Linked DNA regions of Bremerella sp. P1. The protein of the gene in region 2 interacts with the protein of the main gene of each other region in a pairwise test. Links are inferred from orthologs where the notes say so. Each region holds a gene or a part of one and is shown on either strand. Other genes may lie near its edges.

The links.
Region 1: the proteins of dprA (region 2) and recA interact in binary tests that used the Bacillus subtilis proteins (3 or more experiments, as listed by UniProt). The link is inferred for Bremerella sp. P1 from one-to-one orthologs.

Annotation. Positions count from the first base shown.
Region 1 is NZ_CP118164.1:1,010,128-1,013,438, reverse strand. The notes cover bases 147-3,138. They hold recA (recombinase RecA), read left to right. Parts: upstream 147-1,070; coding sequence 1,071-2,207; downstream 2,208-3,138. Other genes in these bases: alaS (alanine--tRNA ligase), read left to right, coding at 2,638-3,138; thpR (RNA 2',3'-cyclic phosphodiesterase), read left to right, coding at 233-805; PSR63_RS04210 (PfkB family carbohydrate kinase), read left to right, coding at 147-219. Also shown: more of PSR63_RS04210, read left to right, coding at 1-146; more of alaS, read left to right, coding at 3,139-3,311. UniProt on the Bacillus subtilis protein: Multifunctional protein involved in homologous recombination, DNA repair and competence.
Region 2 is NZ_CP118164.1:6,421,212-6,424,479, reverse strand. Bases 320-3,268 are described here. They hold dprA (DNA-processing protein DprA), read right to left. Parts: upstream 2,385-3,268; coding sequence 1,254-2,384; downstream 320-1,253. Other genes in these bases: aroB (3-dehydroquinate synthase), read right to left, coding at 2,465-3,268; PSR63_RS26050 (DUF1501 domain-containing protein), read left to right, coding at 320-1,243. Also shown: more of PSR63_RS26050, read left to right, coding at 1-319. UniProt on the Bacillus subtilis protein: Protein that helps load RecA onto ssDNA during transformation. Binds cooperatively to circular ssDNA, is able to bridge different segments of DNA. Favors the loading of RecA onto SsbA- or SsbB-coated ssDNA and formation of RecA-DNA filaments.

The DNA.
Region 1 (3,311 bases), 5.4 Mb from region 2 along the record:
GATCCGACCGGTGCTGGCGACAGCTTCGCCGGTGGCATGATGGGTTACCTGACCGAAAAGAACGAGTTCGATCCGAAGACGCTGAAGGAGGCCATGGCTTACGGTACCGTTGTGGCCAGCCTGATTGTCGAAGACTTCAGCATGGATCGTTTGAAGGGTGCCAGCCGCGATGAAATCGACGGCCGTTTCGCCCAATACCGTCAGATGCTCACCTTCTAAGGCGCTCTGCTTCATGGAAGCGACTCGCTGTTTTCTGGCCGTTCGCATTTCGACGGACGTTCGTCGCCGAGCCGAGAAGCTGATCAAAAAGCTCTCGGCAGCCGAGGCGGACGTGAAGTGGGTCGAGTCAGAGAACCTGCACATCACGACCAATTTTCTGGGTGACGTGACCAGCCAGGACGTGGTCGATATCTCTCGGAAAACGATCGAGGTCGCTGCTGAACATGCGGCCTTCGATCTCGAGATGATTGGCACGGGGGCATTTCCCGATGTCGAAAATCCCCGCACGCTGTGGATTGGGGCCAATGCTGGTGCTGAGCAGCTCATTTCGCTGCAGGAAGATCTGACTGAGCAACTGGCCGCGATTGGGTTTCCGCCCGATTCCCGCAAGAAGTATCACCCCCATCTCACGCTCGGACGGCTGAAACGCTTCAGCGGCAAGGTGGAAGACCTGAAGACTTTGCTGGTAGAAAACGCCGAATTGCCAATGGGTGAGTGCCACGTGAAAGAAGTTTGCATCTTTGCCAGCAAACTGGATCGCACCGGCCCCAAGTACACGCTGATCGGTCGCGGCTCGCTCGGGTAACGGTCCGTCTGCTCCGGCGATGTTACATGGCGTGATTCGTAAGTCCTTGTTCTGACAGGGTTTTCGGACTTCTTTCCACTTTCTGGAAATTCTTTTCCGCCCCTGGACCTAACGTGTCCTGCCCCTCACCGATCATTAATTTCAGAAACAACACAGAAACAAGATTGCATGGCCGATGCAAATTTGTACACTGTTCATCTGTGCACTTGGACTTTCAGGCCGCTTGCAGTGCCTGCAGTCTTTCCGCATAAAGGAGCCCTAAGAAATGGTCACGGTCGCAACCAAGAGCAACGGTAAAATGGCAGCCAAGAGAAAATCGTCCGGGAAGGACACCGCTTCTAAGGGAGCGGACGCCAAAAAGGACGTCTTTGCCGGGAACACCACCCTGAAAACGACCCTCGCGCAGATCGAGAAATCGTTCGGCGAAGGGGCCATCATGCCCCTGGGCACCAATCATAAGGTGATCGAAGGGATCCCGACCGGATCGCTTTCGCTGGACCTGGCCCTGGGGGGCCGAGGGATTCCGCGTGGGCGAATCATCGAGATGTTTGGCCCTGAATCGAGCGGTAAAACGACGCTCGCCCTCCATGCGGTCGCTCAGGCCCAGAAGCTGGGCGGGATCGCTGCTTTTGTCGACGCCGAACACGCCCTCGACCCCAGTTGGGCCAAGAAGCTTGGCGTGCAGCTAGAAACATTGCTGGTCAGCCAGCCATCCAGCGGTGAAGAAGCGATGCAGATCACCGAGATGCTGGTCAAATCGAACGCGGTCGACATTATCGTTGTCGACTCGGTGGCTGCCCTGGTTCCCAAGGCGGAACTCAATGGCGAAATCGGTGACTCGCACGTCGGTCTCCAGGCCCGCTTGATGAGCCAATCGATGCGTAAGCTGACCGGAGCGATCGCTAAATCTAAGACCTGCGTGATCTTTATCAATCAGATTCGCGAAAAGGTCGGCGTGATGTTCGGTAGCCCCGAAACGACGCCTGGTGGCCGTGCTTTGAAGTTCTACTCGTCTTGCCGTATCGATGTTCGCCGCATCGGTCAGCTGAAGGACGGGGAAGACGTAGTCGGCCAGCGTGTCCGCACGAAGATCGTCAAAAACAAGGTTGCCCCGCCATTCCGCGTCGCCGAGTTCGACATGATGCACAAAGATGGCATCAGCTTTGAAGGGGACGTCCTTGACCTGGGGCTTACTCACAAGATCGTGGCTCGCAGCGGGGCTTGGTTCCGCTATGGCGATATGCAGCTTGGCCAAGGTAAGGAGAAGGCTCGGGTATTCCTGGTTGAGAATCCTGAGATTACTGAGGAAATCAAGCAGAAGGTGATGGAATCTATCGAGCCGGTCGTCGGTCCTGTCTCAGGTCCGGAAGCTGATGGCGAACCGCCGGAAGAAGAATTGTAAGCGACCCGTCCTCCCGGGTACGTTCAGCTCCGGTCCACTTCCCCAGTGGGCCGTAGGGTGCGAGAAGTGAAGCAACGCAAGCGATTCGCACGTTCCTTTCCGTTTGACAAACCACTGCGGTACGGCTGGTTCTGGGAGCCGTATCGCACCAAGGCAGATCTGGCAGATCTCCGTCCCCCTCGGGATTTGCTTTTTCGTGCGTTCTCCTAACCAAAACAGGGTTCCGAGGTCGGCTGTCCCAGCACAGAGGGACGGCCGGCCTTGTTTTGGTTCTTGAGCGGCCCATATTTCTGGCCAAATCAGTCACCTTTGCCCAAATTGGCAAAGAACTTATCATGAAGGGCTTGTGTCCCAACGATTGGGAAAAGAGGTCGGCAGAGCGGCTTTCCTGCTGAACACTGAAAACTGAACACTGAAAACTAAGCTCCCAATGAAAACCGACGAACTACGCGAAAAGTACCTCAGCTTTTTCGAGACCAAAGGACACACCCGTTGCCCGAGCGACGTTCTGGTTCCCACCTGGGACCCCTCGGTTCTCTTTACCCCGGCCGGGATGAACCAGTTTAAAGATCACTTCCTCGGTCGCGTGAAGCTCGACTTCACCAAGGCCACGACTTGCCAGAAGTGTCTGCGTACCGGCGACATCGACAATGTCGGTCGTACCGCCTATCACCACACGTTCTTTGAAATGCTGGGCAACTTTAGCTTTGGCGACTATTTCAAAGAAGATGCGATTCACTGGGCCTGGGAGTTTCTAACCGACAAGAAGTGGCTCGCGATCGATCCCGCTCAGCTGAGCGTCACCGTCTATAAGGATGACGACGAAGCTGCCAACATCTGGCACGAAAAGATCGGCCTGCCATTCAGCCGCATTGAACGCCTGGACGAAGACGAAAACTTCTGGCCGGCCAGTGCACCCAGCCAAGGCCCCGACGGCGTTTGTGGTCCGTGTAGCGAAATCTACTTCAACCCGAAAGACGGTGGTGAGAAGGTCGAGATCTGGAATCTCGTCTTCACGCAGTTCAATCGCGTGGGCGATCCGCCAGATAACCTTGAACCGCTACCCAGCAAGAACATCGATACCGGGATGGGGCTCGAACGTAC
Region 2 (3,268 bases):
TTCGGCAGCGACGGCCATGGCAACGTCCGTGGCCGGCGCGATGCCGGCGGGAAATCGTATCAGCGGACAGGCCGAACATGTCATCTCCATCTGGCTGGGTGGCGGCATGGGACAGGTCGATACGTTCGACCCCAAGACCAAAGGGGATCCGAAGTCCAAAAAACCTGGATCCTATTACGAATCCATCCCGACTTGTTTCAACGATGTCCAGCTGTGCGAGCACCTTCCGAAGCTGGCTCCGATTATGGATCGTGTTACGGCAGTCCGTACGGTCAATCACGCTGTGATCGACGAGCACGCCGCGGCGACCAACTGGATGCACGTGGGGCGGCCTGTCAGTGGAACGGTCGTCTATCCATCGTTAGGATCGATTGTCGCGCACGAGCGCGGAGCGGCTTCTGATGATGTGCCAGCGTACGTTCTGATTGGTTACCCGAATGCGACTCGCGGGCCAGGCTTCCTTGGAGCGCAGCACAGCTATCTCTATCTGACCGAAACGGGCCGCGGACCGGCTGGTCTTTCGCCTCCGCTAGGTGTGGATCGCGCGAGACAGCAGCGGCGTGAGAGCTTTCTGACCAAGCTTCGCAGCCTGCAACCGGAAACGCGCGAGGCTGCGTTGAAGGATTACGAGGCGACCATCGACCTCAGCTTGAAGCTGAGTGGCCCTGAATTCATGAGCAGCTTTGACCTCGACCGAGAAGCGACTGATCTGCGTGAGGGGTACGGTGGAGAGTTTGGTCAACGATGTCTACTCGCCCGACGGCTGGTTGAACGAGGCGTTCGCTTTATCGAAGTCTCGCACAACCTCAACTTCCTGAATGGCGCTGGCTGGGACGTCCACAACGGGGGAATTCTGGAACAACACAAGCTGATCCAGGAACTCGATACGGCCATGGCAGCCCTGATCCTCGATCTTGAGCAAAGGAAGATGCTCGATAAGACGTTGATCGTGGTCACCACTGAGTTCGGACGACCGCCTGAGTTTGACAGTGGCGGCGGACGTGGTCACCAAGGGTCGGCATTCACGTGCGTGCTTGCTGGTGGCGGGCTGAAGCACTCAGGTGCCTATGGTCAGACGGACGAGCTAGGAAAGAAGATTGTCAGCAACCCAGTCTCTGTCCCTGACTTCTTCGCAACCATTCACGCATCGATGGGCATTGATTATGCCAAATCGCTATACGATGGCGATCGTCCCGTTCCAATCACTGACGGTGGTCAGCCCATCAAGGCCCTGTTCGCTTAGTGAGTGAAGCTTAGGCGGTCCGCTGGACGGTCGTTCCGTTGGTGCGTACGATTAGCCGCTTCATTTCTAAGATGCTGAGCGTTGATAGAACGCGGTGCACGGGCAACTTGGAACGCGCGACCAGTGCGTCTAACGACATCGGTGTCAGATCGATGTGCTGAAGGACCTGTTGTTCCTGTTCGTTGAGCTTGAGCTCGGCTGGCTGAAGAACCGTTTGCCCGTCGGAGACTTGCAGTGGTTCGCGAAGCGGCCCGAGTTGCTCGATCACGTCGTCGACCGACTGAACAAGCGTGGCGCCATCGCGGATGAGGCTGTTTACTCCGCGAGCAACTGGGTTATCGATTTGACCTGGCACGGCGAAGACCTCACGGTTCTGTTCCATCGCCATGCGAGCGGAAATCAACGCCCCACTGCGGGCAGCGGCTTCAATGATCACAACGCCGAGACTCATCCCAGTAATCAAACGATTCCGCTGTGGAAATGCTCCGGCGATTGGGCTGACCAATGGTGCCGCTTCGCTAACGACGGCGCCGTTTGCGGCCACTTCTGCAGCAAGTTCTTCGTGCTCCGGCGGATAGATCTTCGAGACGCCACCCCCAAGGAAGGCAATTGTGCGACCCTTGGCCTTGAGTGCCCCGCGATGCGCCGCGGCATCAATCCCACGGGCGAGGCCGCTGGCGATGGTGAAACCAGCTTTGGCGAGTTCATACCCGAATCGCTCGGCCTGCTTCTTGCCGTAGTGCGTGGCATGTCGCGTACCGACGACTGCCACAGCGAGTTCGTCACAAGGGAGGAGCTCTCCTTTGACAAACAGCAAGGTAGGCGGATCGGCGATCTCACGAAGAAGCTCCGGAAAGGCTTCACAGGAACGCGTCAAAATCTGGATACCGAAGTCCTGACAATGATCCAGCTCGCGCTGCACATCGAGCTGACTGGCAGAAGCGATCGTCTTGGCGACTTTCGGCCCGATACCAGAAACCGCTTGAAGTTGGCTTGTCGTTGCTGCGAGGGCTGCGGAAAGCGATCCGAAATAGTTCTGCAGCGCCTGAACTTTCGCAGGGCCGATCCCCGAACTGAGTGCCAGGCGTAAGGCAGCAATAAATTCAGGATCTTGCAGCGTGTTGTCGTCGACGGAACTCATGCAGGCCTCACCGTAAGGGCGGTATGGTAGTCCGCCATTATAGGGGCCGCTGCTCTGGAGTCGAGCAAATAGTCCGCTGACTAGCTGGAGTATCCGTCGGTCCAGGCCTGCATGGCGACATCTGATGGAACGTCCGGTGTCAGAACCACTTTGCCAATGCTGTGCGGGACGATGAAACGCAGCTTGCCATGCTCGACCTTCTTGTCGCGCTGCATGGCCGAAAGAATGGCATCTTCATCCACCTTCGGGACTTCCACCGGCAACCCGAGTGCCGTGAGGAGATGGTCTTGCCGTTGGGTTGCCTCCGAATCGAAGACCCCCAGTTTTTCTCCCAGGCGAGAAGCACAGAGCATCCCGACGGAGACCGCCTCGCCATGAAGGTACTCGCCATAGCCGGAAACCGTTTCCAGGGCGTGGCAGTACGTATGGCCGTAGTTGAGGATCGCACGCAGACCGGTCGTTTCGCGTTCGTCTTCGGCGACGACCTGAGCCTTTAGTTCACAGCTCCGCGCAACAATCTTCTGAAGCACGGTCGGATCACGGTCAAGGATTGGCTGAACGTTCGCTTCCAGATAATCAAAGAATTCCGGATCGAGGATCACGCCATACTTCACCACTTCCGCCAAACCGGATAGGTACTCGCGACGCGGAAGGGTTTCCAGGACCGCCGTATCAATCAGCACGCCTTTCGGTTGCCAAAAGCATCCCACGATGTTCTTGGCCGCGGGCAAGTTGATACCGACTTTGCCCCCGACGCTGCTATCGACCTGAGCGAGAAGCGTGGTCGGAATCTGAAAGAAATCAAGACCACGGGTCATCGTTGCCGCAATGAAACCAGCCAGATCACCGATCACACCGCCCCCCAGGGCCACGACAATCGACTT